DNA from 2 places in the Nonomuraea sp. NPDC049624 genome. Region 2 is predicted to be linked to the other one. Evidence: riboswitches for the same ligand, from Rfam matches in the RefSeq annotation. Region 2 holds a riboswitch; the other holds the start of a gene.

Region 1 (15,783 bases), on a different contig from region 2:
GTGTGACACACGTCGCACACTTGCCAGAACAACAAACCCGAGCGGCTCCCGTCCCTCTCCCGGGAGCACCCACGAGATATCGGAGGCACGCCGATGTGCCCGCACGACCCGGCCTGTCCGTCTGCCGAGGCGCCGGACCGCGAGGCAGCACGCACCCTCGCATGCCACCCCGAGCAGGGGTGGAGCCTTCTCTGCAACGGCGTCGTCCTGTTCGAGGACACCGGGGAGCTGCTGCCCAGCGGCACCGTCATCGCGCCGCACCGGCCCGACCCCCTGGTGGGCGCCGCCTGACGGCGGCGTAGCCGCCGATCCACCGGGCCACGACCTCGCCCACCCGGGCGGGGTCCCGCTTCAGGTCGTGGCCCTCGCCCGGCAGCACCACCAGCCGGGCGCAGTCCGCGGGATCCGGCACTCCGAACGGATCCCGGTCCCCGTTGACCACCAGCACGTCGACCCCGGCCCCGCGCAGCTCCTCGGCCCTGGAACGCTCCGGCTTGCCGGGCGGGTGCAGCGGGAAGGCCAGCGCCACCACCGCCGCCGCGCCCACCGCCGAGGCCGTACGGCAGGCCACCCGCGCGCCGTTGCTCCGGCCGCCCTGCACCAGCGGCAGCCCCGGCCACCCGGCGCGCAACTCACCCAGCACCGCTTCCCAGGCCTCGTCCTGCCGGGCGGCCGAGCCCGGCGCCCGCGCCCCCGCGACCCGGAACGCCTGCGACACCCTGGCCACGGTCGCGCCCACCCCGAGCGCGGCGTCGCGGACGGCCAGCAGGTCGGGCGCGTCCACTCCCCCGGCCGAGCCGTGGGTCAGCACCAGCAGCAGCCGGGCCTCGGCTGCCTCGTCGACCTGCACCAGCGCCGGCCCCCGCGGAGTCATGATCTCCATGGCAGCACCGTACCTGGGGAGGATCCGCCGTTGGCTCCCAGGTCTGATGACGGCGCGCCGGACAACCGGGATGATGGCTTTCATGTCAGAGATGCGCCCGATCCGGGACGACCTGCAGGCCACCCTCGACGCCCGCCGCGACCTCGGCCCCGACTACGAGGCCGCGCTCGTCGAGTCCTTCGTCGAACGGCTCGACGCCACCATCGCCGCCCGCGTCCAGGCCGAGCTGAGCGGCCAGGGCCTCGCGCCGGTCAAGGCCAAGGCGAAGCAGCGGCAGAACAATGGCGCCGCCATCATCCCCGTCGCGCTGGGCTCGATGGGTCTCGGCATCCCGCTGACCGCCATCGCGGCGGGCAACTCGGGGCTGGTCGGCCTGACGATCACGTGGCTGGCGATCGTCGCCATCAACGTGGCCGCCGCCGTGGCCATCATGCGCCGCGGCTGAGCCTTCCCCTCACGGCACTCAGGTGTCGCGGTGGAAACGCAGCCGGACCTCGGCGGCCATGGTCCGGTCCTCGTGTTCGAGGCCGTAGGTCCACACCTGGCCGGCGTCCTCGGTGCGCCCGCGCAGCGGCAGCGTGCGCGCCAGCAGCTCGATGGCCAGCGCGCCCGTCTGGGGGTCGGCCCCGCTCTCGACGGCCTCGGCGAACTCGGCGCAGGCCAGTTCCAGGTGCGCGATGCCGAGCAGCACCCGCAGCCCCGGCAGCTCCCGCGCCGGGGCGAACTCCAGCGCGTCCAGCAGCAGCCCGGCGGCCTCCCCCGGGTCGCCGTACTCCAGCAGCGTCTCGGCGAGCTGGCGGGCCGCGTGCGCGGCGGCCTCGGCGTCGCCTGAGTCGAGGCTCGCGTCGAGGGCGGAGCGCAGCTCCTTGCCGGCCTCCTGGGGGCTGCCGGCCAGCCGGGCCAGCGCGAGGTGCGCCAGCGGGACGTAGGCCGGCGTGCCGACGCCGAGCACCGCCTGCCAGGCGGCCCTGGCCTGGTCGTCGCGGCCCTCGCGCTCGAACCCCTGGGCCAGGTGGCAGGCGGCCTGCGCGGCGTACTCGGGATGGCCGGTGGCCAGCGCGGTGCGGGCCGCGGCGCGGGCGGCCTCGGTGTCGCCGCGCTCGTCGAGCACCACGGCCAGCCCCACGGCCGCCTGGGCCCGGTCGGGGCTGTCGGGGTCGGCGACCAGCTCGGTCAGGATCGCCGCCGCACCCTCCAGGTCGCCCCCCTCGGCCAGGCGGCGGGCGGTGTCGAGGGGCGGGGTCTGCAGCTCTGAGAACGTCAAGAGAGCTCCTTCCGGCGACGGATCGCACCGAGCCTAACGGCTCGTCGCGATCATGTCTGCTCACTTGACGGTGCCGGACTGGGCCGGGTCCGGCGCGGGCCCCCGGGCGGGGACCCGCGCGGGCGGATCAGTCCTCGTACGCCTCCAGCGGCGGGCAGGAGCACACCAGGTTGCGGTCGCCGTACGCCTGGTCGATGCGGCGCACGGGCACCCAGTACTTGCCCTCGCGCAGCGATGCCAGCGGGTAGGCCGCCTCGGTCCGCGAGTACGGGTGGGCCCACTCGTCGGCGGTGACCGACTCGGCCGTGTGCGGCGCGTTGCGCAGCGGGTTGTCGGTCGTGTCGTAGTCGCCGGAGGCCACCTTGGCGATCTCACCGCGAATGGCGATCATGGCGTCCACGAACCGGTCGAGCTCGTCGAGGTCCTCGCTCTCGGTCGGCTCGATCATCAGCGTCCCGGCCACCGGGAAGGACATGGTCGGCGCGTGGAAGCCGTAGTCGATCAGGCGCTTGGCCACGTCGTCGACGGTGACGCCGGTCTCCTTGGTGATCTGGCGCAGGTCCACGATGCACTCGTGGGCCACCAGGCCGCCACGGCCGGTGTAGAGCACCGGGTAGTGCGGGGCCAGCCGCCGGGCCAGGTAGTTGGCCGACAGGATGGCCTGCTCGGTGGCCGCGGTGAGGCCCTCGGAGCCCATCATCCGCACGTACGCCCACGAGATCGGCAGGATGCCCGCCGAGCCGTACGGGGCCGCCGAGACCGGGCCGACCGGGCTGCCGTCGCGCAGCGGGTGGCCGGGCAGGTAGGCCGCCAGGTGGCCGCGGACCGCGACCGGGCCGACGCCGGGGCCGCCGCCGCCGTGCGGGATGCAGAACGTCTTGTGCAGGTTGAGGTGGGACACGTCGGCGCCGAACTCACCCGGCTTGGCCAGGCCCACCAGGGCGTTGAGGTTGGCGCCGTCGACGTAGACCTGGCCGCCGGCCTCGTGCACCTTGGCGCACACCTCGGTGATCGACTCCTCGTACACGCCGTGCGTGGACGGGTACGTCACCATGATCGCGGCGAGCTTGTCGCGGTGCTTGGCGATCTTGGCGTCGAGGTCGGCCAGGTCGATGTTCCCGTCGCTGTCGCAGGCCACGACCACGACCCGCATGCCGGCCATGACGGCGCTGGCCGCGTTCGTGCCGTGGGCCGAGGACGGGATCAGGCACACGTCCCGCCCGGTGTCGCCGTTGGCCTGGTGGTAGGCGCGGATGGCCAGCAGGCCGGCGAACTCGCCCTGGGAGCCGGCGTTCGGCTGGATGGAGACGGCGTCGTAGCCGGTCACCTCGGCCAGCCAGCCCTCCAGGGTGCCGATGAGCTCCCGGTAGCCCTCGGTCTGGGCCTCCGGCGCGTACGGGTGCACGCCGGCGAACTCCGGCCAGGTGATCGGCTCCATCTCGGTGGTCGCGTTCAGCTTCATCGTGCACGAGCCGAGCGGGATCATCGAACGGTCGAGCGCGATGTCCTTGTCCTGGAGCCTGCGCAGGTAGCGCAGCATCGCGGTCTCGGAGCGGTGGCTGTGGAAGACCGGGTGGGTCAGGTAGTCCGACTCGCGCAGCAGCCCGTCCGGCAGCGCGTCGGCCTCCAGCGCCACCTCCTCGCGCTCGACGCCGAAGGCGGCCCACACCTTGACCAGCTCGGCCGCGCCGGTCTTCTCGTCGCAGGCGATCGAGACGTGGTCGTCGTCGGCCTGCCACAGGTTGACGCCCCGCTCGGCGGCGGCGGCCACCACCTCGGCGGCCCTGCCGGGCACGCGGACGAGCACGGTGTCGAAGAACTCGCCGTGCACGACCTCCAGGCCGGCCTCGCGCAGCCCGCCGGCCAGCGCGACGGCGTGCCGGTGCACGCGGTGCGCGATCCGGCGCAGGCCCTCGGGGCCGTGGTAGACGGCGTACATGCCGGCGATCACGGCCAGCAGGACCTGGGCGGTGCAGATGTTGCTGGTGGCCTTCTCGCGGCGGATGTGCTGCTCGCGGGTCTGCAGGGCCAGCCGGTAGGCGGGGTCGCCGTCGACGTCGACCGACACGCCGACCAGGCGGCCGGGCATCTGCCGCTGCAGGCCCTCGCGTACGGACATGTAGGCCGCGTGCGGCCCGCCGAACCCGAAGGAGACGCCGAAGCGCTGGGAGGAGCCGACGGCGATGTCGGCGCCCAGCTCGCCGGGGGCGGCCACGAGCGTGAGGGCCAGCAGGTCGGCGGCGGCCACGACGAGCGCGCCCGCCTCGTGCGCCCTGGCGGCCACGTCGCGGAAGTCGCGCAGGCGGCCCGAGGCGCCCGGGTACTGGACGAGCACGCCGAAGCACTCGGGCAGCTCGCCGTCGAGGTCGTGCTCGACCAGCGTGATGCCGAGCGGCTCGGCGCGGGTGGCCAGCACGGCTTTGGTCTGGGGCAGCGTGTCGGCGTCGACGACGAACACGTCGCTCTTGGACTTGCCGGCGCGGCGGGCCAGCGTCATGGCCTCGGCCGCGGCGGTGGCCTCGTCCAGCAGGGAGGCGCCGGCGACGTCGAGGCCGGTCAGGTCGGAGACGACCGTCTGGAAGTTCAGCAGCGCCTCCAGGCGCCCCTGCGAGATCTCCGGCTGGTACGGCGTATAGGCGGTGTACCAGCCCGGGTTCTCCAGCAGGTTGCGCCGGATGACGGCGGGCGTGACGGTGTCGTAGTAGCCCAGGCCGATCATGGAGGTCAGCACCCGGTTGCGGGAGGCCAGTTCGCGCAGCTCGGCGATGGCCTCGGTCTCGCTCGCGGCGGCCGGCAGCTTGAGCCGGTCCTTGACCCTGATGGCCTCGGGCACGGCCACGGCCACCAGATCGCCGACGGACTCGAAGCCCACGGCCTCGAGCATGCGCTGCTGCTCGGACTCCGATGGGCCGATGTGCCTGGACGAGAACGGCGGAGCGGACAGGTCGGTCATGGAGGTTGCCTCCCGAGGCTTGGAGACCGGCGCCAGGGCGCGGGCGAGTGCCGGATCTCCCCCTCTGTCATCGCGACGTCATCGCGACCTGAGAGCTTCACCCCACCGTGGGGCTTGCACCGTCGGTGAGGTGCGCCTGGCGGGCGCACCTGCTTTCCAGAGTTGCCTCACCCGAGCGGTACGGGATGCCTGAGAGATTCCGGGGAGGGTTGCTCCTTCGGCGCCCCAGGACCGAAGCCCAGGGACTCTCCCGCACGGGGTCATCAGCCTTACTCTGTCCTAGATTACTACGGTGTGTTCAGCGGTTCAGCTCACCCCGTGCGGCGTGCGCGACGCCGCTTGGCGAGCTCGTCAGCGGGATGGTCGGCCGGGACGGTGTCCTCGACCGCCGCCCGTTCCCCCGGCAGCTCCGCGAGGGAGCCCTCGACCTCTCGCCAGACCCGGCCGAGCGCGATGCCGAACACGCCCTGGCCGCCCTGGAGCAGATCGATCACCTCGTCGGCCGAGGTGCACTCGTAGACGCTGACACCGTCGCTCATGAGCGTGATCTGCGCGAGGTCGGCGACCCCGCGGTCACGCAGATGCTGCACGGCGGTGCGGATCTGCTGCAACGACACCCCGGTGTCGAGCAGCCGCTTGACGACCTTGAGCACCAGGATGTCGCGGAAGCTGTAGAGCCGCTGCGAGCCCGAGCCGTGCGCGGCTCTTATCGTGGGCTCGACCAGGCCCGTGCGCGCCCAGTAGTCGAGCTGCCTGTAGGTGATGCCGGCCGCCGAGCAGGCTGTGGGCCCGCGGTATCCGATGTCGTCGGGCACGGTCGCAGGCTGCTCGTCGAAGAGCAGGCCCTGCTCTCCGGCACGCTGCCGCGCGCTCTCGCGCCGCACCGGATCTTCCTGGCCGGCCGTCTTTCCCTCGCCGCTGCTGACCGCCACGCGGACCTCCGGCTTTCTCTCATCCCATGGCCTGATCTGGGGGTTCGTAAAGGGCGACCACGGGTTTCACTTGCACCGTAGGACCGTGACCATGCTCAGTCAACGATCCGGCTCGGCGCGTCGTGAAGCGTAAATGCACTGAAATACCTACCCCGCCCTGCCGAAGTCCTCGGGAGTGATCGTGTCAAGGAACTCCCTGAACTTCTCCACCTCGTCCTCCTGGTCGTCAGGGATGATCACACCGGCCTCCTGGACGACCTCTTCGCTGGCGAAGATGCGCGCACCGGTGCGCAGCGCCAGGGCGATCGAGTCGGAGGGCCGGGCGCTGACCTCCACGCCGTTGGAGAACACCAGGTCGGCGAAGAAGATGCCGTCACGCAGGGCCACGATGTTGACCGCGCGCAGCCCGACGCCGAGCGCGCTCAGCACGTCCCTGAACAGGTCGTGCGTGAGCGGCCGGGGCGGCGGCTCCTCGGCCTGCGCCAGGGCGATCGCGGTCGCCTCGGTCATGCCGATCCAGATCGGAAGGAACCGTTCCCCGTGTGCCTCCTTGAGCAAGACGATCGGCTGATTTGTGGGCATCTCAACTCGAACGCCCACGACCTCCATCTGCAACACGGGCTGCTCCGTATTCGACCGGCCGGTCGCCCGGCACAGCTGTTGACTGGGTCGTTTCTGCTACACGCTTGTGTATTTCAACGTAACACCCGGCAGGCGTGGAATGTGCCCCGGCCTTCCAGCTCCGTGCCCTCAACGGCCCAGGACAGACCTGACGCCGAGGCGCACCAGGGAGGCGTGCAGGTCGAGCAGGAGGGTGGACAACTCCCTGGCAGCCTCGTCGGCCTCGCCGATGGCGCCGGGCGCGCGCCGCTTGAGTATGGGCGCGACGGTCTGCTCGACCAGCCCGCACTCCCGCTCGGCGGCGGCCTTGACCGCGCGCAGGTGGCGGGCGTGCAGGCCGAAACGGGCCAGGGCGCCGACGGTGCGCGCGATCTTCAGCGCCTCCTCGTCGTAGCGCCTGGCCACGGGGGCGAGCAGGCCGTAGTCCTCCAGCTCGGCGAGGGTCTCCTCGTCGATGCCGGCCGCCTCCAGCAGCTGGGCCCGGTCGTAGCGGATCTCCTGGGCCTGCTGCACCGCGCGCGGACGGCCGAAGCTCTCGGCCATCCTGTCCTTGATCACCCGAAGCGGCAGGTAGTGGTCGCGCTGCTCGGTCAGGATGAACCGCAACTGCTCGACGTGGAGATGGGTGAACTTGCGGTAGCCCGAGGGGCTGCGCTCGGGCTCGATCAGCCCCTCACCCTCCAAGAAGCGGATCTTGGACACGGTGACGTCGGGGAACTCGCCCTGCAGCAGGGCGAGCACCTCCCCGATGCTCATGTGCGAGCGTGCCGCCTGTGAGCTCATGCGCCGGCGTTGACCCTCATCAGGAAGACGAGGCGGAACTTGCCGATCTGCACCTCGTCTCCGGAGTGCAGGGGGACCTCCTCGATGCGCTCCCGGTTGACGTAGGTGCCGTTGAGGCTGCCCACGTCGCGTACGGAGAACTGGCCGCCGCGGTGGCGGTAGAACTCGACGTGGCGGCGCGAGACGGTGATGTCGTCGAGGAAGATGTCGCTCTCCGGGTGGCGCCCGGTCGTGGTGAGGTCCTTGTCCAGCCGGAACCGGCTGCCCTGGTTGGGCCCTCTGGTCACCGTGAGCAACGCCGTGCCGGGCGGGAGCTGTTCGACCAGCGCCCGTTCGGCCAGGAGCATGTCGCCTGTCTCAGCCTCGTACGCCTCGATTCCCGCGACCGAGATCGTCGACGTGGTGTCCCCGGAGACCTCGGGTCTGGTCAGCGGTGACCCACAGCGGGAACAGAAACGGGCATCCTCGGGGTTGGCGTGCCCGCACTGCGTGCAGTAGACGCTCGGCATCGATCGGCTCGGCCTCCTACCGCGAAGACGCGGCGACGGTGCTGGGGACGCGCCTGCCTTCGCTCTTCAAGTTTGCGAATGCCGCAACTTACGCTGATCAGCGGCAAAGGTCAAGGCGGGGCGCTGGACTGCGGTTCGGACGCTGACAAAGTTACCGCCGCCCCCACCCCGTGGTCCATGCCGCCGCGCGTTTCTACATTACGATCTTGCGGCACTCCGCGCGCACATCTCGGGCGAAGGCTTTTCCGCTACTCTACGTGATCAGACGGCCGCCTGCTCGACCACGCGGGCCCACCGTTCGAGCAACGCCTGCGCGCCGTCCATGTCGGGGGCCTCGGCCCACAGGTCGGTGACCGGCTCGGCGGCGGCGGGCAGGATCAGCACCCACGACCCGTCGTCGCGGGCGACGCGCACGCCGTCGGTGGTGTCCACGCGCCAGCCGTCGGGCTCGGCCTCGGCTGCCTCGATGACCGAGCGCATCACCGCGCCCTTGGCCGCCCACTGGGTCGGGACGCTCCGCCGCAGCAGCTTGACCTCGGGGATCCTGGCGTCGATCTGGCTGAGCGACAGCCGGGTGCGGGCCACCAGCCCCAGCAGGCGCATGAACGCGGCCAGGCCGTCGATGGCCGGGCTGAACTCCGGCACGACGAACCCGCCGCGCCCGTCGGCCGCGAAGATCATGTCGGGGCCCTGGGCGGCGGAGGTCAGGGCGTCGAGCGCGGTCGAGGTCCACTGCACCTGCACGCCGTGGAAGCGGCAGACCTGCTCGGCGACCCGGGTGGTGGTGACCGGCAGGGCCACCCGGCCGCCCCGGCGCTCGGCCGCCACCAGGTCCAGCACGACCAGCAGGGCGCGTTCCTCGCTGATGAGCTGGCCGGTCTCGTCCACCAGCGCGATGCGTTCGCCGACCGGGTCGAAGCGCACCCCGAACGCCGCCCGCGAGGAGCTGACCAGCTCCGACAGGCGTTGCAGGTCGCGGCGGCGCTCGGCCAGCGTCTCGGTGGGCGAGACGTCGTCCAGCCGGGCGTTGACGGTGAGCACCTCGACGCCGGCGCGGCTGAGCAGCGTGGGCATCACCAGGGAGGAGGTGCCGCCGGCGCAGTCGACCACGACCTTCATGTCCTTGACGCCGGTGACGCCGATGGCCCGCATCAGCTCGTGCGTGTAGCCCTCGACGGCCCTGGCCGGGTAGTGCAGCTCGGCGATCTCGCCGGGGAAGGCCCGCCGGTACTCCTGGCGGGAGAAGACGCGCTCCAGCTTGCGCTGGGCGGCCGGGGGCAGGTCGGCGCCGCGGTCGTCCATGATGACGATGTCGACGCTCTGCGGGTCGCCGGGCGTGGTGCGCAGGGCGATGCCGCCGGCGGCCGACTCGCGCGCGGTGTGGAAGCGGGCCACCGGCAGCGGCGCGGCCTCCAGGTCCAGGACGTTGATCGCGGCGGCGGTCAGGGCGCCGATGACGGCCCGCTTGAGCGCCCTGGCGGCCAGCGAGCAGTCGCGGGAGGTGACGACGTAGGCGCCCTTGCGCAGGGTGGTGGCGTACGCGCCGGCCAGCCGGACGCACAGCTCGGCGGTGATCTCGACGTTGACCAGGCCGCTGACCCCGCGCGGGCCGAACAGGTTGCGCTGGCCGCGCGACTCCCAGATGACGCTGGTGTTGACGACCGCGCCGGCCTCGATGGTCTTGAACGGGTAGACCTTGACGCCGCTGGAGACGTACGCCTCGGCCTCGATGACGCACTCGTCGCCGATGACGGCGTTCTCCTCGACGCGGGCGCCGCCCATCACGTCGGTGCTCTTGCCGATGACGCAGCCGCGCAGGTGGGCGCCGGGACCGAGGTAGACGTTGTCGTGGACGACCGCGCGGTGCAGGAAGGCGCCCTCGCGCACGACCGCGTTGTTGCCGAGCACGGTGTACTCGCGCAGCTCGGCGCCCGCCTCCACCTTGGCGTAGTCGCCGATCAGCAGCGGTCCCTTCAGGACGGCGTCGGGGTCGACCGTGGCCGAGTCGGCCACCCAGACGCCCGGGGAGAGCTCGAAGCCGCCGATGTCGAGGCGGACCCGGCCGGACAGCGCGTCGGCCTGGGCCTTGAGGTAGCTGGCGTGGGTGCCGACGTCCTCCCAGTAGCCGTCGGCGACGTAGCCGTAGATGGGGGCGCCGCGTTCCAGGAGGGCGGGGAAGACGTCCGAGGACCAGTCGACCGGTTCGCCGTCGGCGACGGCGTCGAGGATCTCGGGCTCCATGACGTAGATGCCGGTGTTGACGGTGTCGGAGAAGACCTGGCCCCAGGTGGGCTTCTCCAGGAAGCGCTGCACGCGTCCGCTCTCGTCGACGATGATGATCCCGAATTCGAGCGGGTTGGGAACGCGTTTCAGACCGATGGTGACAAGAGCCGAATTTTCGCGATGAAAACGGATCATGTCGGATAAGTCGATATCGGTGAGGGCGTCGCCGGAGATGACCAGGAAGCGGTCGTCGCGCAGGCGGGCGGCGGCGTTCTTGACGCTGCCCGCGGTGCCGAGCGGCAGGTCCTCCGTGGCGTACTGGAGGTTCATGCCCAGCTCGTCGCCGTCGCCGAAGTAGTTGCGCACGAGGGCGGCCAGGAACTGCAGGGTGACGACCGTCTCGGTGATGCCGTGCCGTTTGAGCAGGCGCAGGACGTGTTCCATGATCGGGCGGTTGGCCACCGGGAGCAGAGGTTTGGGCTGGTTGGCGGTCATCGGACGCAGCCGAGTCCCCTCCCCGCCCGCCATGACGACCGCCTTCACCCGATCACTCCTTCGTGGTCGCGGTTACGAGTTGGCGCACCTGCACCACATACAGGATCCCTGCCCACCAATACAGGCCCGTGCCCCAGAGCGCGAAGGCCCACCCGGCAATTCGCGCTATATCGGCATACCACCCGGTGTGGGAGGCGAGGAAGAGCAGCGGGAAGGCGTACATGAGGTTGAACATGGCGGCCTTGCCCAGGAAATGCACCTGAAGTGCCTTATATCCGTGTTTGCGAAGTACGGGGAACGAACAGGCGACGAAGAGCTCCCGCGCCACGATGACGGCCACCAGCCACCACGGGATGACCTCGCGCAGCAGCAACGCCAGGATCGTGGCGAAGACGTACAGCTTGTCGGCGGCCGGGTCGATCACCCGGCCGAGCTTGCTGGTCTGGTTGAACGCGCGAGCGATCTTGCCGTCGAGCCAGTCGGTGAACCCGGCCACGATGAGGATGGCGATGGCCCACCCGTCCGCCCTGGGCCCCAGAACCAACCAGAGGAACACGGGCACGCCGAGCAGGCGCAGGAAGCTCAGCAGGTTGGGAACCGTCCAGATCCGGTCCTCGGCGGAAGTTTCGCTCACGCAGAGACCCTACTGCGTGGAACTCGGGCACAGACGCCCCACCAGGGACCATTCCCCGCCCGCACTCCCCCGCCCGGACGCGGGGGCCGACGGGGGTTGGTGGCGTTTCGCGGCATGTGGGGGCGGGAAAAGGCTGGATGATCGATCCCCCCGCGTCGCCGGCCTGCCTTGGGGGGATCGGATGTGGCCCTGGGAGTCCGGCGTGCTGCGGGACGCGCCGGAGATCGCCTTGTTCCTCTGCCTGGCCCTCGGGTTCGCCCTGGGCAGGCTCAGGTTCCGCGGCGTGGCCCTCGGCGGCGTGGCCGGGACGCTGGCCGCCGCCCTCGCCGTCGGGCTGCTGACCGGCGGCGTCGAGGTCCACCAGCAGGTGCGCGTGATCGCCTTCTCGATCTTCGCCTTCACCCTCGGCTACACCCTCGGGCCCGCCTTCTTCGCGGCGTTCTCCGGGCGCAACCTGCGGTACCTGTGGTTCACGGTCGTCGAGGTCGTCGGGGCGCTGGCGGTGGCGGCGCTGGCGGCGGACGCGCTCGGGCTCGACCCGGGCGTCACGGCCGGGCTGGTCGCCGGGGCGGCGGCCGGGCCGGTGGCGTTGGGCACGGCGGCCGACGCCCTGCAGGGCGCCGGGGTCGCGCAGCAGGCGCTCGGGCCCGCGTACGTCCTGTCCTACCTCCTCGCCCTGGTCACCATCGCGCTGCTGACCGTCAGGGCCGCGCCCGCGGCGCTCCGGTTCGACCCCCGGGAGGAGGCCGCGGCGCTGTGGCGGCGGCTGGACGGCGCGGAGGAGACGCCGCCGCCGGCGGTGCTGGGCCGGGCCCACCAGGTCACCACCGGCGAGGGCCGGACGGTCGGGCAGGCGGAGATCGCGATGGGCACCCGGGTCTCGGTGGAGCGGCTGCGCAGGAACGGCCGCCCGATCCCGTTCGGCCCCGACACGCTGCTGCGGCGGGACGACGAGGTGGTGGTCGTCGGGGTGCGGCAGGACGTCGTCAACGCCGGCGCGGTGGTCGGGCCCGAGGTGCCGGGCGGGCGGGAGCTCGACCTGGACCTGGAGGTGGCCGACGTCATGCTCGGGGGCAGGCCGCCGGCGACCGTGCGCGAGCTGCGCGCCGGGCTGTCCGGTCAGGGGGTGCAGGACCTGCACGTGTGCGAGGTGCGGCGGGTGGGGTGCCGGTTGCCGGTCCGGCCCGGCACGCAGCTGTGCGCCGGTGACGTGGTGCGGGTGACCGGGCTGAAGCGGGACGTGGACCGGGCGGCGTCCTGGCTCGGGGCGCGGGCGGACGCCGGGCGGCGGGCCGACGTCGTCTACCTGGCCGCCGGGCTGGTGGCGGGGCTGGTGGCGGGCCTGGCGGGCGGCCTGACGGCGTCGCTCGGCTGCCTGGCGGCCGGGCTGGTGTTCGGCCGGGCACGGGCGGGACGGGCCGGCTTCGGGCAGTACGACGCGGGCGCCGCGCGGGTGGTGGGCGAGGTGGCGCTCGGCGTGTTCGTGGCGGCGCTCGGGCTGTCGGCGGGGCCGGCGGCGGTGGAGCTGGTGGCGCGGCACGCCTGGCAGGCGGCCCTGGGCGCGGTCGCCACGGCCGCCGTGCCGGTGGTGATCTCGCTGGCCATGGGGGCCAAGCTGATGATGGTCCCGCCGCCGCTGGTGCTGGGCGCGGTGACCGGGCAGCACGGCCTGACGGCCGTCCTGGGCGGGGTGCGCGCGATGTCGGGGAACGGGACGCCGCTGCTGGCGTACACGGTGGTGCACGCCTTGTCGGGAGCCGTGCTGGCCCTGCTCGGGCCCGCCGCGGTGGCCCTGACCCGCTGGCTGGGCACCTGAGCGCGCCACCAGGCCCGTCCGGGCGGTCGGGCCAGGCGGTCGGGACGGGCGGTCAGGTCGGGGGCAGGCCGGGCGGTCGGGCCGGGCGGTCAGGTGCGCAGGAAGGCGTGGGTGTGGCCGACCGGCTCGAAGCCGAGGCGGGCGTAGAACTCGCGCGGCCAGTCGGCGGCGTCGGCGACCAGGAACGTCAGCTCGGCGCCGGCCGTGGCGGCCGTCAGCGCGGTCAGCAGGACGCGGGCGAAGCCCTGGCCGCGGTGGCGCTCCATGGTGTAGACGTTCTCGATCTGGGCGACGCCCTCGTGCACGTAGAGGTCGGCGTGGGCGGCGATCTCACCGCCGGGGGCGCGTACGGCGTGGAACTCGACCACGTCAGCGGCGGACGCGCGGGCCGCGGCGCGGGCGGCGAGCCCGTCGACCACGCTCTGCGGCGCCTGCGGCAGCGACGCGCGCCACTCCTCGCGCAGCACGGGCAGCAGCTCCTCCAGCGTCAGCCGCTCAGTGGCAGCCGCGGACGCGGAGGGGCTTGCGCCGCGGAAGGCCATGACGACGTTCGTCTCGTGGCTGTATCCGGCGGCGGCGAAGGCGGGCCGGAACTCATGGCCCAGCCGGTCGTCGTCGACGCACACCAGCCGGTGGCCGAGCCCGGCGAGCCGCTCCTCGGCGGCCGCGAGCACCGGCCCCGGGGCGCCGCTGCAGACCACGAGCTTGTTGTCGTCGTGCGACATCGGGTAGCGCGCGTCGAGCACCGCGAACCCGCCGGGGACCGGCGCCACGACGGGCGCCTTGCGGCGGGCGAAGCCGTGCAGGAAGGAAAGGGCCCGCGCCAGCTCGTCAGCCACCGCGCGCGGCCCGCAGGAAGGCCCTGATCAGGGCGGAGTCCTTGACGCCCGGCGCGGTCTCGACGCCGCTGGACACGTCGACCCCCCACGGGCCGGCGGCCTCGACGGCCTCGGCGACGTTGGCCGGGTCGAGCCCGCCGGCCAGCATCCACCGGCCGGACGGGCGGCCGCGCACCGCCGCCCAGTCCCAGGGCTCCCCCGAGCCGGGGCGCGGGGCGTCGACGATGAGCAGGTCTTCGTCGTAGGCGCCGCATCGCAGGTCGGCGGCGGCGTCGACGGCCCGCACGAGCGGCCGGCCGAGGTCTTTCAGCGCGGTGAAGTCGGCGTGGGGGTGGTGGCCGTGGAGCTGCACGGCGCGCACGCCCGAGGCCAGCGCGGCGGCCCGGACCTCCTCGGGGGTCTCGCCCCGGAAGACGCCCACGGTGAGCACGTGGGCCGGGATCGGCGCGGCCAGCTCGGCCGCCCGCTCCGGCGTGACCCTGCGCGGGCTCCGGGTGAGCACGAACCCGATGGCGTCGGCGCCAGCCTCGACGGCGGCCTCGACGTGCTCGGGCTCGCTCAACCCGCAGATCTTCACATACACACCTCAGACCTTAGCGGCGCCGCGCCGCCGACGGCGACCACGACCAGATCAGCAGCGCGCCGATGAGGCCGAACAGCAGCACCCCGTTGGGCACGTGGGCGCCCAGCCAGAGCCAGGTGACGTGCTGGAGCCCGCCGACGACGAACAGCGCGACGCTGGCCCACACCGGCCAGCCCGCGCCGCGGCCGGGCCGCCAGACGAGGATCGCCAGCACGATCTGCACGAGCGCCACCAGGTGGACGACCATGCCCGCCATGACGTGCGTCTCGGCCACCGGCCCGCCGCCCGCCGACACGGCCTGCCCGGCGAACGAGGCGGCCACGAGCAGCGCGGCGGCCTGGGCGATGATGGCGACGCGCAGGCTGTAGAGCAGGCCGGCCGACACCTGCCGGGTCGTGCCGGGACGCGGCATGACCTGTGTCTCCCCCATGATGTGGATCCTTTCTGCGAACGAAGGACCCATATCGTGTCGAGGGCGGCCGCATACGGTCGTCAGCCTGCGGGATGACCCCCCGGTCCCCCACGTGGCGGACGGACCGGCCGGAAGGCGGCGTCCACGAGACCGGTGCGGTGGGCGACCACGGCGGCCTGGATGCGGTTGCGCAGGCCGAGCTTGTCCATGGCGGCGGCGATGTGCGTCTTGACGGTGGTGACGCCGACGTGCAGCTCCTCGGCGATCTCGGCGTTGGACAGGCCGGTGCCGACCAGGGCGAGCACCTCCAGCTCCCGCTCGGTCAGCCCGGACGGCGGCGGCGCGGCGGCCTGCTCCTCGGCGGCCAGGAACCGTTCCACGACCCGGCGCAGCACCGAGGGGGCCAGCAGCTGCTCCCCCGCGGCGGCCCTGCGCACGGCGTCGACCATGCGTTCCGGCTCGTCGTCCTTGACCAGGAAGCCGACGGCGCCGGCGCGCAGGGCGGCGTGCACGTCGGCGTCCTCGGCGAAGGTGGTGAGCACGACCACGCGGGCCGCCGGGCGGGCCGCCAGCACCCGCCTGGTCGCCTCCAGGCCGTCGACGCGGGGCATGCGCAGGTCCATGAGGATGACGTCGGGCACGTGGCGTTCGGCCAGGCGGACGGCCTCGGCGCCGTCCTCGGCCTCGCCCACGACCTCCATGTCCCCCGCGGCCTGCAGCAACATGCGCACGCCCGCGCGGACCAGCGCCTGGTCGTCGGCGACCAGCACGCGGATCACGCGGCGTTCCTGGCGGGCAGGCTGGCCAGCAGCAGCCAGCCGCCGTCGCCGTCGGGG
Region 2 (15,783 bases):
TTCTCGGCCGCGGCGCGGAAGTCGTCCCAGGTCTTGGGGACCTCGATCTTGTTCTTCTCGAACAGGTCCTTGCGGTAGAAGAACACCTGCGGCGCGGCGTCCATGGGCAGCGCCCACGCCTTGCCGCCCAGCTCGACCAGGCTGAAGACCTCGGCCGGGTACTTGGACTTGACGTCGGCCACATCGGCCGAGATGTCCTGGAGGGCGCCCTGGTTCACGAAGTCGGGCAGCTGCGGGTACTCCACGGACATGACGTCGGGGGCGTTGCCGGCCTTGACGGCGTTGGAGAACTTGGCGTAGCCGCCCGCGTTGCCCGAGGGGATCTCCTCGTACTTGATCTGGACGTCCTTGTGTGACTTGTTGAAGGCGTCCACGACCTGCTGGGTGCCCTTCGCCCAGCCCCAGAAGGTGACCTCGGCGGGCTTGCCCGCCTCGCCCGCGGGCTGCGCCGGCTCCGTGCTGCCGCACGCGGCGGCGAGCAGGCTCATACCGGCCAGCAGTCCGGCAATGCCGGCGCTCTTGCGTCCCATCGATGGCTCCTCATCGCTTTCGATCGATAAGGCATCATTCGCTCATATTCGATCGGTTGTCTAGAGAGAGGCCACAAATCGATCAATAACGAAATGGATGCGTAACGTCACGGACGCGGCGCGACCGTGGATTCCCGGACCCTCAGCTCGGGCAGCAGCGCCACGTGCTGGGCAGGGCGCCGCGGGCCCTCCTGGATCCGGCTCACCAGCAGGTCGACGGCACAGCGGCCGACCGCGGCCTTGGGGGGCGCGACGGCCGTGAGCGGGGGGTCGCTGAGCGCCGCCACCTCGTCATCGTAGGCGACCAGCGACACCTCTTCGGGAATGCGCACCCCTGCCGTGCGCAGGTGCTGGACCAGCAGCAACGTGTCCTCGTCGTTGTGCACCAGCATGGCCGTGACGCCGCCCCTGATCGCCGCGACCACGTCGGCCACCTGCTCGCGCGAGGGCCCCTCCTGCGCGACGTCGAGGTGCACGGGCTCGGCCAGCCCCAGGTCACGGACGGCGGCGAGGAACCCGTGCCGCACCCGGGGGGCCGTCGGGCTGTCCCGCGAGACCATGGCCAGGCGCCGGTGCCCGAGCTCGGCCAGGTGCCGCGCGCCGAGGAAGGCCCCGTGGGCGTGGTGGGAGGCCGCCGCGTCCAGCAGCGAGGCGGGCCCGCCCAGCTCGGCCCGCCGCTCGACGAGCACCGCCGGCACGCCCAGCTCGGCCAGCCAGCCCTCGTGCGAGGCGTCCGGCTGCCTGCTCGGGGTGAGCAGCAGGCCCTCGATGCCGGCCTCCACGAGCTGTCTGACCTGGGTGCGGTCCTCCTCGTCGTCGTAGCGCGAGACACCGAGGACGAGCCGCGCGCCCAGCCGTTCCGCCTGCTCGCGGGCGCCCCTGATGACGGCCGGGTAGTAGTAGGTGGCCGAGGGCACCAGCATGCCGAGGGTCAGGGAGCGCTCCCTGGTGGCGGCGGGCGCGGACTCGGGCCGGGTGATGCCGCCGTGCACACGGTTGACCAGGCCCTGGCCGGCCAGGTGCTCGACGTCCCTGCGCAGGGTGACCATCGAGACGTTGAGCCGGTCGACCAGCTCGGCCAGGCGTACGGAACCGCGCTCGCGCACCTCGCGCAGGATCAGTTCATGACGTTGTTCGGCGAACACCGCGACTCCTTCTGACTCGACCCTACGATCCTAGCGGGAAGTGCTTTCGTTTTTGAACGGATGCTTTCGTTCGATCAGGATGCTAAGGTCCCGGCCGAGACCGGACGTCCCTTGGAGTGCCGCATGTTCCCGCTTCCGCCGGAGGATCGAACGCTCAGCCCGTACACCGGCTGGACCCGCGCCCACTGGGCGGCGGTGGCCGACGGGCTGCTGGCCGCGGTGGAACCGTACCGCTCCGCGGACGGCGCCGTGATCACGTTGCCGGGACGCGAAAGCTGGTCGCGCTGCGACGGCCTGGAGGGGTACGCGCGCACCTTCCTGCTGGCCGCCTTCCGGGTGGCCGGCGGCGGCCCCGAGGAGCTGCTGGCCCCGTACGCGCGCGGCCTGGAGTCCGGCCCCGGCGTCTGGCAGCCGATCGAGGACCGCACCCAGCCCATGGTCGAGGCGGCCTCGATCGCCCTGTCCCTCTGGCTGACCCGCGAGCGCCTGTGGGACCGCCTGTCCCCCGCCACCCGCGACCGCGTCGCCGCCTACCTGGCCGGGGCCCTGCGGCACGAGCCGGTGGACAACAACTGGTGGCTGTTCCCCGCCATGGTGGGCGGCTTCCTGTCGGCCGTCGGCCTGCACGCCGAGGAGGCCGCCGCGGCGGTGGAGCGCGGCCTGGCCCGCATCGAGCCCTGGTACGCCGGCGACGGCTGGTACGCCGACGGCGACAACCGCTCCTTCGACCACTACAACGGCTGGGCCATGCACCTCTACCCGGCCCTGCTGGCCCACCTGTCGGGCCAGGGCTCCCCCGGGCCCCGCCTGCGCCGCTTCCTGGAGAGCTACGCCCTCACCTTCGACCAGGACGGCCGCATGCTCTACCAGGGCCGCTCCCTCACCTACCGCTTCGCCTCGGCGACCTCGCTCTTCGCCGGCGCCCTGCTGGACGCCACCCCGCTCTCCCCCGGCCAGACCCGCCGCATCGCCTCCGGCGTCCTGCGCCGGTTCCTCGACGAGGGCGCGCTCTCCCCCGAGGGGCTGCTCACGCTTGGCTGGCACGGCCCGCACGAGCCGTCGCTGCAGTCCTACTCCGGCTCGGCGTCGCCGTACTGGGCGTCGAAGGCGTTCCTCGGGCTGCTGCTGCCGGCCGGCCACCCGGTGTGGACGGCGCCCGAGGAGCCCGGCCCCACCGGCCTGGCCGCGCTGCCCGGTCCAGGACTGGTCGTCCAGCACACCGGCGACGTCGCCCGCCTGCTCAACCACGGCAGCCAGCACCACCCCGGCGACCCCCTGTACGACCGCTACGCCTACTCCACCCGCACCGCGCCGACCACGGGCGTCCCCGACAACCACTTCGGCGTGGTCGGCCCGGACGGCACGGTCGCCGGGCGCGGCACGATCACGCCCCGGGGTGCGGGCTCGGCGGGCGACCTGGCGTGGGCCGCGTCGGCGGGCGCCGGCGTGGAGAGCCTGAGCGTGGTCAGGGGGGCCGTCGAGGTGCGCGTCCATCGGGTCGCGCCGGGCTCGGCGGTCCGGCAGAGCGGCTGGGCGCTCGTCACGGCCGCCGCCCCGGCCGACCGGGCCTACCCGACCGACCTGGCCGACCTGGCCGACCCGGTCGGCGGGCCCGGCGCCCGGGTCCGGGACGGCGACGGGCTGGTCTCCGAGCTGGTCGCGGTGCGCGGCTACAGCCGGGCCCACGTCGCCGACGACCCCGAGGGCAGCGCCTTCGGAGCCCCGGCGGCCGTGCCCGTGCTGGAGGGGGTCGCGGCGGACGGCTGGGCGGTCAGCGCCGCCGTCCTGAGCAGCGCCCCGGCCGGCGCGGCGTCGGCGGCGGGTGACGACATCACGCCGAGCGTGCCGACGGCGGCGGCTGACGACATCACGCCGAGCGTGCCGACGGCGGCGGTGACGGCAGACGAGATCACGCTGACCTGGCCCGACGGCACCCGCCACACCTTCCAGGTCCGCGCCCCGGCCGCCTGACATCCCCGCCCACGTTCAGGCCAGGAAGGCGCGCAGGAGGGCTGCCGTGCCCTCCAGGTGCTCGGCCATGGCCCGGCGTGCCGCGTCCGGGTCGCCGGCAAGAATGGCGTCCACGATGGCCCGGTGCTGGGCGGCCGCGTGCTCGATGTTCACCTGGAGCATCGGGATCGCGTTCAGCAGGTCGCTCACCCGGGAGCGGGCGTCGGCGCACGTCACCGCGAGCAGCGTCGAGCCGGTCAGCTCGGCGATCGACAGGTGGAAGGCCGTGTCCAGGCGCCGGTAGTCCTCCAGGGGCGCCGCGTCCAGCTCGGCCAGCCGGCGCAGCAGCACCTCCCGCTGGGCCGGGGCGGGCCCGGCCGCGGCCAGCACCTGCGCCGCCCCGCACTCGACCGCCAGCCGGAACGTCAGCGCGTCCGACAGCTCGGCCACGCCCATGTCGGCCACCGCCTGCCGCAGGTCGCCCGCGTCGGGCCGCGGCGGGACATAGGTGACGAACGCGCCGCCGTACCGGCCGCGCCGCACGTCGAGGTAGCCGGCGTCCTGAAGGGCGCGGATGGCCTCGCGCAGGGTGACCCTGCTGATGCCCAGCCGCACGGCGAGCTCGCGCTCGGGCGGCAGCTTGTCGCCGTACGCCACCACGCCCAGTTTGATCGCCTGGAGCAGCCGTTCCACGGTCTCCTCGAAGGCGTTTCCCGCCCTCACCGGGCGGAGCACTGTCATCAAACGCGCCGAATCGTCCAAGGTGTCCTCAGGTCTTGACAAGCGATCCCGGCATGCACATCAATGGTCTGAGACTAGCCCAATCAACGGGAAAGCGCTTCAGAGCAGATCGGAGCGACCTAGGGTGAGCGAACCAGCGGGCAACGGATTCCTGTCCGTCGAGGAACTGCGGGGCGAGGTCGCCTCCGGCCGGATCGACACGGTGCTGCTCGCCGTCGCCGACATGCAGGGCAGGTTGCAGGGCAAACGGCTCTCCGCCCGCTACTTCCTGGACGAGGTGCTGCACCACGGCTCCGAGGGCTGCAACTACCTGCTCGCCGTCGACGTGGACATGAACACCGTCTCCGGCTACGACATGTCCTCCTGGGACCGCGGCTACGGCGACTTCGCGATGAAACCCGACCTGTCCACCCTGCGCCGCATCCCCTGGCAGGACGGCACCGCCCTGGTCATGGCCGACCTGGCCTGGGAGGAGGGCGGCGAGGTCACCGCCTCGCCGCGGCAGATCCTGCGCCGCCAGCTCGCCCGTCTGGCCGAGCGGGGCCTGGCCGCGTACGTGGGCACCGAGCTGGAGTTCGTCGTCTACGACGACAGCTACGAGGACGCCTGGCGGCGCGCCTACCGCGACCTGACCCCCGCCAACCTCTACAACGTCGACTACTCCCTCCTCGGCACCGCCCGCGTCGAGCCGCTGCTGCGGCGCATCAGGCGCGACATGGAGGGCGCCGGCATGTACGTCGAGTCGGCCAAGGGCGAGTGCAACCTCGGCCAGCACGAGATCGCCTTCCGCTACGACGAGGCCCTGCGGACCTGCGACAACCACTCGATCTACAAGAACGGCGCCAAGGAGATCGCCGCCCAGGAGGGCCGCTCGATCACCTTCATGGCCAAGCCGAACCAGCGCGAGGGCAACTCCTGCCACATCCACATCTCGCTGCGCGGCCTCGACGGCGGCCTGGCGATGGCGGGCGAGGGGCCGTACGGGCTCTCGCCGCTCGGGGCGCGGTTCATCGCCGGGCAGCTCGCCCGCATGCGCGAGCTCACCCTGCTGTACGCGCCCAACGTCAACTCCTACAAGCGTTACGTGCCCGGCAGTTTCGCGCCGACCGCCGTCAAGTGGGGCGTCGACAACCGCACCTGCTCCCTGCGGCTGGTGGGCCACGGGCCGTCGCTGCGGGTGGAGAACCGGGTGCCGGGCGGGGACGTCAACCCGTACCTGGCGGTGTCGGCGCTGATCGCGGCCGGGCTGGACGGCATCGACCGGGAGCTGCCGCTGGAGGACGCCTTCACGGGCAACGCCTACGACTCCGGCGCCGAGACCGTGCCCCACACGCTGCGGGACGCCCTCGCCCTGTTCGAGGGGTCGAAGCTGGCCAGGGAGGCGTTCGGCGACGACGTGGTCGAGCACTACGCGAACAACGCCCGCGTGGAGCTGGCCGCCTTCGACGCGGCGGTGACGGACTGGGAGCTGTTCCGTGGTTTCGAGCGAATGTGACGGTAGGGCATGAAGATCGTTAATCCGGCGACGGAAGAGGTCGTCGCCGAGGTCGAGCTGGCCGACGCGGCCGAGGTCGACCGGGCGGTGGAGCGGGCCGCGAAGGCGTACCGGAGCTGGCGGGAGGTGGCGCCGGGCGACCGGGCGCGGCTGCTGCGCCGCTTCGCCGACCTGGTGGACGCCCACGGCGAGGAGTTGGCCCGGCTGGAGCTGGACAACGCCGGGCACCCGATCGGCAACGCGCGCTGGGCGGCCGGGGCCGTCCGTGACGTGCTGCACTTCTACGCCGCCGCCCCCGAGCGCAACCACGGCAAGCAGATCCCGGTGCCCGGCGGCGTGGACGTCACGTTCCAGGAGCCGCTGGGCGTGGTGGGCGTCATCGTGCCGTGGAACTTCCCGATGCTGATCATGTCGTGGGGCGTCGCCCCGGCGCTGGCGGCGGGCAACACGGTGATCGTCAAGCCGGCGGAGTGGACTCCGCTCACGGCGCTGCGGCTGGCCGAGCTGGCCCTGGCGGCGGGCCTCCCCGAGGGGGTGCTCCAGGTGCTGCCCGGGGCAGGGGAGGTCGCGGGGGCCCGGCTGGTCGAGCACCCCGGCGTGGCCAAGATCGTGTTCACCGGCTCGACCGAGGTGGGCAAGGAGATCGCCGCGAAGGCGGCGGCGCAGGTCAAACGAGTGACGCTGGAGCTGGGCGGCAAGTCCGCGAACATCGTCTTCGCCGACTCAGATCTCGAAAAAGCAGCAAAAACCGCCCCTTATGCGGTCTTCGACAACTCCGGCCAGGACTGCTGCGCCCGCTCGCGCATCCTCGTCCAGGCCGAGGTGTACGACGAGTTCCTGGAACGCCTGTCGGCGGCGGTGCGCGGCGTCAAGGTGGGCGACCCGCTCGACGAGTCCACCGAGATGGGCCCGCTGATCAGCGCCGAGCACCTGGAACGCGTCCGCGGCTTCGTCGAGGGCACGCCCTACCTCCAGGGCGACTGCCCCCAGGGCAAGGGCTACTGGTTCCCGCCGACCGTGCTCACCTCCAAGGTCACCGACCGCGCCTTCACCGAGGAGATCTTCGGCCCGGTCGTGTCGGTGGTGCCGTTCACCGACGAGGCCGAGGCCGTGCGCATCGCCAACGACACCCCGTACGGGCTGAGCGGCTCCATCTGGACGCGCGACGTCGGGCGGGCGCTGCGGGTGGCCCGCGCGGTGGAGTCGGGCGCCCTGTCGGTGAACTCGCACTCCTCGGTGCGCTACTGGACCCCGTTCGGCGGCTTCAAGCAGTCCGGCCTCGGCCGGGAGCTCGGCCCCGACGCCTTGACGGCCTTCACCGAGACCAAGAACGTCTTCATCTCATGGGAGTGAACCTGACGCAGTGAGCGGAGTGAAGGGCTGAGGAACGAAGCCCTTCGCGAAGCGAACGAGGAAGGTGAACGACCAATCGGACAGGGAGTAGGTACAGTGCAGCGTTTGCAGGACCGGGTGACCGTCATCACCGGCGCGGGCAGCGGCATCGGGCTGGCCACGGCGCGCAGGTTCGCGCAGGAGGGCGCGAAGGTCGTCTGCGTCGACATCGACGAGGAGGCCGGGGCCAAGGCCGCGGGCGAGGTCGGCGGCCTCTTCGTCAAGGCCGACGTGACCAGCGAGGACGACGTCGTCCGGATGTTCGCCACGGCCCACGAGACCTACGGCAGCGTGGACGTCGCCTTCAACAACGCCGGCATCTCGCCGCCCGACGACGACTCGATCCTGGAGACCGGCCTGGACGCCTGGCGCCGCGTCCAGGAGGTGAACCTGACCAGCGTGTACCTGTGCTGCAAGCACGCCATCCCGTACATGCGGCGGCAGGGCAAGGGGTCGATCATCAACACCGCGTCGTTCGTGGCGGTCATGGGGTCGGCCACGTCGCAGATCTCGTACACGGCCTCCAAGGGCGGCGTGCTGGCGATGTCGCGCGAGCTGGGCGTGCAGTTCGCCCGCGAGGGCATCCGGGTCAACGCGCTGTGCCCCGGGCCGGTGAACACGCCGCTGCTGCAGGAGCTGTTCGCCAAGGACCCCGAGCGGGCCCAGCGGCGGCTGGTGCACGTCCCGGTGGGCCGCTTCGCCGAGGCGTCGGAGATCGCCGCCGCCGTGGCGTTCCTGGCCAGCGACGACGCCTCCTTCATCACGGGGGCCGAGTTCCTGGTGGACGGCGGCATCTCCGGCGCGTACGTGACGCCGCTGTGACCCGTCCGGTCATCGGCGTCACGACGTACGTCGAGCCCGCCCGGTTCACCGTGTGGGACCTGCCCGTCGCGCTGCTGCCGTACATGTACGTCGAGAAGATCGTCCAGGCCGGCGGGCAGCCCGTGCTGCTGCCGCCGGCCGGCGATCCCGCCCAGGTCGTGGGGCGGCTCGACGGTCTCGTCCTGGCCGGCGGCGGCGACGTCGACCCGGCCAGGTACGGCCGGGCGGCGCACGAGCGCACCGGCTACGTCCGGGAGTTCCGGGACGAGGCCGAGTTCGCCCTCCTGGCGGCGGCCCTGGAGGCCGGGCTGCCGTTCCTGGGCATCTGCCGCGGGCTGCAGGTGCTCAACGTGCTGCTCGGCGGCACCCTGCACCAGCACCTGCCCGACGTGACCGGGCACACCGGCCACTCCCCCGCGCCCGGCGAGTTCGGCCACCTGCCGGTCACGCCCGTGCCCGGCAGCCGCCTGGCCGAGGCGCTCGGCACGGACCCGGTGGCGGTCCCGCACTACCACCACCAGGCGATCGACCGGCTCGCCCCCGGGCTCACGGTCACCGCCACGTCCGGCGACGGGACGATCGAGGCGGTGGAGCTCGACTCCGGCGGCTTCGCGGCAGCGGTCCAGTGGCACCCGGAGGCGGGCGACGGATCGGCGCTCTTCGAGGCGTTCACGGCGGCCTGCTGAGACCGTTACTGGAAAGCTTCTTTACCTTTTCTGCGCCCTAAAATCCCGCGAAATCCCAGCTCAGAGGGCCATATCACCACGTTATAGGAAATTTGTTGGGTACCGGGTCGCGCCATCCCGGTGTCACCCTGTGTTCATCCCCAGCCGGCCGGGGCTCTTCCACTCCACACCCCCCTGAGGAGCCAGAGAGTGAACCCCAAACTCAGGTTGGGGGCTGCCGCAATGCTCGCGCTAGCCCTGACCACCAGCTCGCTGGTGGGCGCCACGAGCGCCACAGCCCAAGCGTCGCAGGTGGCCGATCCTCCCAGCCCCGACGAGCGCAGGAACGCGATCGCCACCGCACACAACGCGATCCTGGCCGACTCGGCGGCATTGCTGGCATCCGAGCAGGACACGTTCACGCTGACGTCGACCGTCGAAGGCGTCCGCGGCCTGCAGTACCTGACCTACGCCCGTAAGCACGCGGGCCTGCCCGTCTACGGCGGCGACGTGGTCGTCGCCACGGACGCCTCCGGCGCGGTGGTCGACACGGTCGCCACCGGGCAGCGCACGAAGATCGGGATCGGCACGAAGGCGAAGGTCACCGCGGCCCAGGCCGCCGTGACGGCCAGGGCCAAGGTGGCCAGGGTCGAGACCGTCGCCACGCCGGTGCTGTCCGTGCACGCCACCACGACGACCCCGCGGCTGGCCTGGGAGGTGCTCGTCACCGGCGCCAACGCCACCGGTCACGAGACCAAGCTCCACGTCTACGTGGACGCCCTGACCGGCAAGGTCATCGACGACTGGGACGAGGTGCGCGACGGCACCGGCAACAGCTACTACGTCGGCACCGTCACCATCGACACCAGCCCCTCGTACACGATGCGCGACCCCCGCAGGAGCGGTGTGGCGTGCGGCGGCCAGAACGGCACGCCGTACACGAAGACCACCGACACCTGGGGCAACGGCTCGGGCACGAACCTGGAGACCGCCTGCGTCGACGCCCTGTACGCCGCGCAGCGGGAATGGGACATGCTGAGCGCCTGGCTCGGCCGCAACGGCATCAACGGCCAGGGCGGCGGCTACCCGGCCCGCGTCGGCCTGGCCGACGTCAACGCCTACTGGAACGGCCAGTACGGCTCCTTCGGCCACAACTCCGCCAACTCCCAGCAGCTCACGTCGATGGACGTGGTCGGCCACGAGTTCGGCCACGGCATCTTCCAGTTCACCAGCGGCGGCTCGGGCAGCGGCAACGAGACCGGCGGCATGAACGAGTCCACCGGCGACATCTTCGGCGCGCTCACCGAGGCGTACGCCAACAACCCGAACGACCCGCCGGACTACCTGGTCGGCGAGGAGGTCAACCTCTCGGGGTCCGGGCCGATCCGCAACATGTACAACCCGTCGGCCCTCAGCCACCCGAACTGCTACAGCGCCTCCATCCCCAACACCGAGGTGCACGCGGCAGCCGGCCCGCAGAACCACTGGTTCTACCTGGTGGCCGAGGGCACCAACCCCTCGGGCAAGCCCGCCAGCACCCGCTGCGACAACGGCGCCGCGATCACCGGCATCGGCATCCGCAAGGCCGGTGAGGTGTTCATGTCCGCGCTGAACATGAAGACCCAGCCGTGGACGCACGCCAAGGCCAGGGTCGCCACCCTCCAGGCCGCCAAGACCCTGTACCCGGGCAGCTGCACCGAGTTCAACGTGGTCAAGAACGCCTGGGACGGCGTCAGCGTACGGGCCCAGTCCGGCGAGCCGACCTGCACGCAGGGCAGCAACGACTTCTCGGTCAACCTGAACCCCGCCTCCGGCAGCGTCACCCCCGGCCAGAGCACCACGACCACGGTGAGCACCACCGTGACCGGCGGCTCGGCGCAGTCGATCACCCTGCGGACCGGCACCCTGCCGGCCGGCGTGACCGCCTCGTTCAGCCCGGCCACCATCACCGCGGGGCAGAGCTCGACGCTGACGATCACCACCTCGGCGAGCAGCCCGCAGGGCACCCACTCGATCGCCATCACGGCCGACGGCGCCGACGTGGACCGCCAGGCCACCTACAACCTGCAGATCGGGCAGAGCTCGCCGAACGACTACTCCTTCGGCGTGACCCCGTCGTCGGCCTCGGTGCAGGCCGGTCAGTCGGCCACCGCCACGGTCAGCACGCAGGTCACCGCCGGCCAGGCGCAGAGCATCGCCCTGTCGGCGAGCAACGTGCCCGCGGGCGTGACGGTCAGCTTCAGCCCGTCCACGATCACCGCCGGGCAGTCGTCCACGGTGACGTTCGCGACCACGAGCGGCGTGACGCCCAGCACGTACACGATCAGCCTGAACGCCGACGGCGCGAGCGCCGACCACTCGGCCTCCTTCAGCCTGACGGTGGGCGGCGGCCAGGGCACCACGTGGCAGACGTACACGGCCTACACGGCCGGACAGACCGTCACCTACCAGGGCGCCAGCTACCGCTGCCTGCAGTCTCACACGAGCCTGCCGGGCTGGGAGCCGCCCAACACCCCTGCCCTCTGGCAGCCGGTCTAAGTCGCACGACCTGGGCGGCCACGCCGGGGTGGCCGCCCAACCCCCTTGAGGAGCCACAGAACGTGAACGCCATGCTCAGGCTGGGCGCCGCGGCCACCGCCGCGTTGGCCCTGACCCTCACCACGCCGGCCGGACCGGCCGGCGCCGCCGCCGACCCCGCGCCCGACATCCCCGTCGCGAACGTGACGGCGCATCTGAGCCAGTTGCAGTCCATCGCCACGAGCAACGGCGGCAACCGCGCCTCGGGCAGGCCGGGCTTCACCGCCTCGATGAACTACATCAAGGGCAAGCTGGACGCGGCCGGCTTCACCACCCGCGTGCAGAACTTCAGCGGCGGCAGCAACCTGATCGCCGACTGGCCGGGCGGCCCGGCCAACCAGACCGTGATGCTCGGCGCCCACCTCGACAGCGTCGCGGCCGGCCCCGGGATCAACGACAACGGTTCCGGCTCGGCCGCGCTCCTGGAGAACGCCCTCACCCTCGCCGCCCGCAAGCCCACCCTCACCAAGCACGTGCGGTTCGGCTGGTGGGGCGCCGAGGAGGCGGGCATGGTCGGGTCCAGGTACTACGTGCAGAACGGCGGCGCGAGCGGCGTCGAGGTGTACCTGAACTTCGACATGATCGCCTCGACCAACGCCGGCTACTTCGTCTACGACGACGACGCGGCGATCCAGCGCACCTTCAACGACTACTTCGCCACCATCGGCCTGCAGACCGAGGGCGACAGGGAGGGCGACGGCCGCAGCGACCACGCCTCGTTCAAGAGCGCGGGCGTCCGGGTCGGCGGCCTGGCCACGGGGGCCGGGGCGGTCAAGAGCTCGGCCCAGGCCGCCAAGTGGGGCGGCTCGGCCGGGCAGGCGTTCGACCGCTGCTACCACAGCGCCTGCGACAGCTACCCGAGCGCCATCAACACCACGGCGCTCGACCGCAACTCCGACGCCATCGCGTACGCCATATGGAAGCTCGCCGTGGGCACCAGCACGCCCACGGAGAACGACTACTCGATCTCGGTGACCCCGTCGTCGGCATCGGTCCAGGCCGGTCAGTCGGCTACCGCGGCGGTCAGTACCCAGGTCACGTCCGGCCAGGCGCAGAGCGTCGCGCTCTCCGCCGGGAACGTGCCGAGCGGGGTCACCGTCTCCTTCAGCCCGTCCACGGTGCAGGCGGGCCAGTCGTCCACCGTCACGATCGCCACCACCAGCGGCGTCGCGGCGGGGACGTACACGATAGGGATCAACGGCGACGGGACGACGGCGGACCACTCCGCGTCCTTCACCCTGACCGTCGGAGGGGACGGCCAGGGCACCACCTGGACGGCCTACAAGTCGTACACGGCCGGAGACGTCGTCACCTACCAGGGGGTCAGCTACCGCTGCCTCCAGGCGCACACCAGCCTGCCGGGCTGGGAGCCGCCGAACGTGCCCGCCCTCTGGGCACGGGCCTGATCCGGCCTGACCTCAGGGTCTGATCCTCGGACCTGATCCACGGGCCTGATCCTCGGGCCCGAGCCCCGCGCGGGCCGGTCACCGCCGGCCCGCCCCGAGCTGCCGCGTGCGAGCTGACCTGCCATGACCGGCTCGCGCGCGGCCACCAACGCGGCCGCGACCCCGCCTCTCCGGGGCCGCGGCCGCTTTTCGCTGCGTGCGGGATGTCGCGGATGCGGCGGATGGCGGAGGGCGAAGCGCGACAACACCCCCATGACGGCACTAGGCTGACGGACATCACCGGCGAAACCGTGCGGGAGAGCACCCTGACAGCCGGTCAGGGTCCCTGAAGGAGCAAGCCCTCCCCGCGAACCTCTCAAGGCAAAGGACCGCGCGGCAGCCCTGTAAGGCGTTCTTACGGGGAGGTGACCTCTGGAAAGCAGGCCCTCGGGGCCTCGCCGAAGGTGAAAGTCCGGTAAAACTCGGGCGAAGCTCTCAGGCATCCATGACAGAGGGGGAGGATGCTGGCATCCAATCCTGTCCTGAGGTGCGACAAATGTCCCGACCTACGCCGCTACGAGACGTCCACGAGGCCCTAGGCGCCACGCTGACCGACTTCGCCGGATGGCTCATGCCGCTCCGGTACGGCAGCGAGTCGGCGGAGCACAAAGCCGTCCGCGAGGCGGCCGGGCTGTTCGACCTCTCGCACATGGGCGAGATCTTCCTGACCGGTCCGCAGGCCGCAGAGGCCCTCGACTACGCGCTGGTCGGCCACCTGTCGGCGCTCGCGCCCGGCCGGGCCAGGTACACGATGATCGTGGACGAGCGCGGCGGGGTGCTCGACGACCTCATCGTCTACCGGCTGGCGGACGAGGAGTTCATGGTGGTGGCCAACGCCTCGAACTCCGACAAGGTCGCGGATGAGCTGAAAAATCGTACTAAGTCGTATGACGTGGCGGTCGATGACCGCTCCCAGCAGTACGCCCTCATCGCGATCCAGGGCCCGAAGGCCCAGGAGATCCTGGCCACGCTCACCGACGCCGACCTCGACAATCTCAAGTACTACGCGGGCCTGCCCGGCGTGGTCGACGGCCGCCAGGCGCTCATCGCCCGCACCGGCTACACCGGCGAGGACGGCTTCGAGCTGTTCGTCGCCAACCAGGACGCCGTGCCGCTCTGGCGCGCCCTGGAGGCCGCGGGCGAGCCGCACGGGCTGCGGGCCGCCGGTCTGTCCAGCCGCGACACCCTCAGGCTGGAGGCCGGCATGCCGCTCTACGGCAACGAGCTGAGCTCCGACCTGACCCCGTTCGACGCGGGGCTGGGCAGAGTGGTGAAATTCGACAAGCCCGGTGACTTCGTCGGCAGGGCGGCACTGGAGGCGGTCAAGGACGACCAGCCCCGCCGCCGCCTCGTCGGCCTGGTCGCCCAGGGCCGCCGGGTGCCGCGTCACGGCTACCCGGTCACCCGCGACGGCGCCGTCGTCGGCGAGGTCACCAGCGGTGCGCCCTCCCAGACCCTGGGCAAGCCCATCGCGATGGCCTACGTGGACGCCGGGGCCGACACAGGTCTGGCCGTGGACATCCGGGGCAGCCATGAACCTATGGACCTGGTCGAGCTGCCCTTCTACAGGAGGAACAAGTGAGCAACATCCCTGACGACCTGAACTACACCAAGGAGCACGAGTGGGTGTCGGGCGTGGACGACGGCATCACCGTGACCGTCGGCATCACGGCCTTCGCCGCCGAGGCTCTTGGTGACGTCGTCTTCGTGCAGCTCCCCGAGGTCGGTTCGACCGTCGAGGCGGGTGACTCGGTCGGCGAGGTGGAGTCCACCAAGTCGGTGAGCGAGATCTACGCGCCCGTCGGCGGCGAGATCGTCGAGGTGAACTCGGCCGTGGCCGACGACCCGTCGCTGGCCAACAGCGACCCGTACGGCGACGGCTGGATGTTCCGCGTCCGCATGGAGGGCGACGCGGAGGACCTGCTGTCCGCCGAGGAGTACACGGCGCTCACCTCAGGCGAGTCCTGACACCAACGCCGGGGCCCGCGGCGGGCCCCGGCACTTCCTGAACTGAAGGGCGCCCATCAATGGCGATCAGCGTCTTCGACCTCTTCAAGATCGGCATCGGACCGTCCAGCTCCCACACGGGCGGCCCGATGGCCGCCGCGCACAAGTTCGCCCGCGGGCTGCACGACGACGGCCTGCTCCCCCGCGTGGCCCGCGTCGAGGTCATCCTGTACGGCTCGCTCGGCCTGACCGGCAAGGGCCACGGCAGCGACAAGGCGGTGCTGCTCGGCCTGTCCGGTGAGAAGCCGGAGCTGGTCGACGTCGACTCCGTCGACGCCCGCCTGGCCGAGATGCGCGCCTCGGGCACGGTCAAGCTCTACGGCGAGCACGAGATCCCCTTCGTCGTGGGCCAGGACCTCGTCTTCGAACGCAAGATCTCCCTGCCCGAGCACCCCAACGGCATGCGCTTCACCGCCCGCGACGAGCAGGGCGGGACCGTGCGGGAGAAGGTCTACTTCTCCGTCGGCGGCGGCTTCGTCGTGGACGAGAAGGCCACCGGCGCCGACCGCATCAAGCCCGACGACACCGTCCTGCCCTACCCGTTCGCCTCGGGCGAGGAGCTGCTCAAGCACTGCTCGAACACCGGCCTGTCGATCTCCGCCCTGATGCTGGAGAACGAGAAGGCGTTCGGGCGCACCGAGGAGGAGATCCGCGCGGGCATCCTCAACCTGTGGCGCGTGATGTCGGAGTGCGTGCGGCGCGGCATCACCAAGGAGGGCGTGCTGCCCGGCGGCCTGAAGGTCAAGCGCCGGGCCAACCAGCTTCACCGGCGGCTGCAGGCCGAGTCGGCCGAGAAGGACCCGCTGCAGGCGATGGACTGGGTGGCGCTGTTCGCCCTGGCCGTCAACGAGGAGAACGCCGCCGGCGGCCGCATCGTCACCGCCCCCACCAACGGCGCCGCGGGCATCATCCCGGCCGTGCTGACGTACTACACCAAGTTCGTCCCGAGCGCCGACGACGACGGCGTGGTGCGTTTCCTGCTCACGGCGGCCGCGATCGGCGTGCTGTTCAAGG

The links. A riboswitch is a leader RNA that binds a small molecule or an ion and turns the genes downstream of it on or off. The one in region 2 is predicted to bind glycine.
Region 1: it holds a riboswitch for glycine, as region 2 does, so the genes downstream of both, gcvP (aminomethyl-transferring glycine dehydrogenase) here and gcvT (glycine cleavage system aminomethyltransferase GcvT) in region 2, are expected to answer to the same signal.

The regions. Positions count from the first base shown of each region.
Region 1 covers NZ_JBFAOR010000005.1:467,198-482,980, forward strand. Annotated here, with positions in the region: gene AB0J76_RS23120 (DUF5999 family protein) at 94-291, shown strand; gene AB0J76_RS23125 (alpha/beta family hydrolase) at 248-883, opposite strand; gene AB0J76_RS23130 (hypothetical protein) at 966-1,328, shown strand; gene AB0J76_RS23135 (hypothetical protein) at 1,347-2,147, opposite strand; gene gcvP (aminomethyl-transferring glycine dehydrogenase) at 2,275-5,100, opposite strand; glycine riboswitch at 5,267-5,363, opposite strand; gene AB0J76_RS23145 (MerR family transcriptional regulator) at 5,412-6,032, opposite strand; gene AB0J76_RS23150 (bifunctional nuclease family protein) at 6,180-6,650, opposite strand; gene AB0J76_RS23155 (MerR family transcriptional regulator) at 6,783-7,409, opposite strand; gene AB0J76_RS23160 (FHA domain-containing protein) at 7,433-7,945, opposite strand; gene AB0J76_RS23165 (mannose-1-phosphate guanyltransferase) at 8,207-10,711, opposite strand; gene AB0J76_RS23170 (CDP-alcohol phosphatidyltransferase family protein) at 10,716-11,297, opposite strand; gene AB0J76_RS23175 (hypothetical protein) at 11,479-13,113, shown strand; gene AB0J76_RS23180 (GNAT family N-acetyltransferase) at 13,203-13,952, opposite strand; gene AB0J76_RS23185 (phosphoribosylanthranilate isomerase) at 13,945-14,535, opposite strand; gene AB0J76_RS23190 (hypothetical protein) at 14,546-14,965, opposite strand; gene AB0J76_RS23195 (response regulator transcription factor) at 15,028-15,726, opposite strand; gene AB0J76_RS23200 (histidine kinase) at 15,723-15,783, opposite strand, start outside.
Region 2 covers NZ_JBFAOR010000002.1:189,744-205,526, forward strand. Annotated here, with positions in the region: gene AB0J76_RS07130 (extracellular solute-binding protein) at 1-530, opposite strand, end outside; gene AB0J76_RS07135 (substrate-binding domain-containing protein) at 638-1,675, opposite strand; gene AB0J76_RS07140 (DUF2264 domain-containing protein) at 1,799-3,646, shown strand; gene AB0J76_RS07145 (FCD domain-containing protein) at 3,662-4,366, opposite strand; gene AB0J76_RS07150 (glutamine synthetase family protein) at 4,491-5,861, shown strand; gene AB0J76_RS07155 (aldehyde dehydrogenase family protein) at 5,871-7,214, shown strand; gene AB0J76_RS07160 (3-oxoacyl-ACP reductase) at 7,311-8,075, shown strand; gene AB0J76_RS07165 (gamma-glutamyl-gamma-aminobutyrate hydrolase family protein) at 8,072-8,761, shown strand; gene AB0J76_RS07170 (M4 family metallopeptidase) at 8,984-11,278, shown strand; gene AB0J76_RS07175 (M28 family peptidase) at 11,350-12,723, shown strand; glycine riboswitch at 13,007-13,104, shown strand; glycine riboswitch at 13,125-13,224, shown strand; gene gcvT (glycine cleavage system aminomethyltransferase GcvT) at 13,259-14,344, shown strand; gene gcvH (glycine cleavage system protein GcvH) at 14,341-14,730, shown strand; gene AB0J76_RS07190 (L-serine ammonia-lyase) at 14,790-15,783, shown strand, end outside.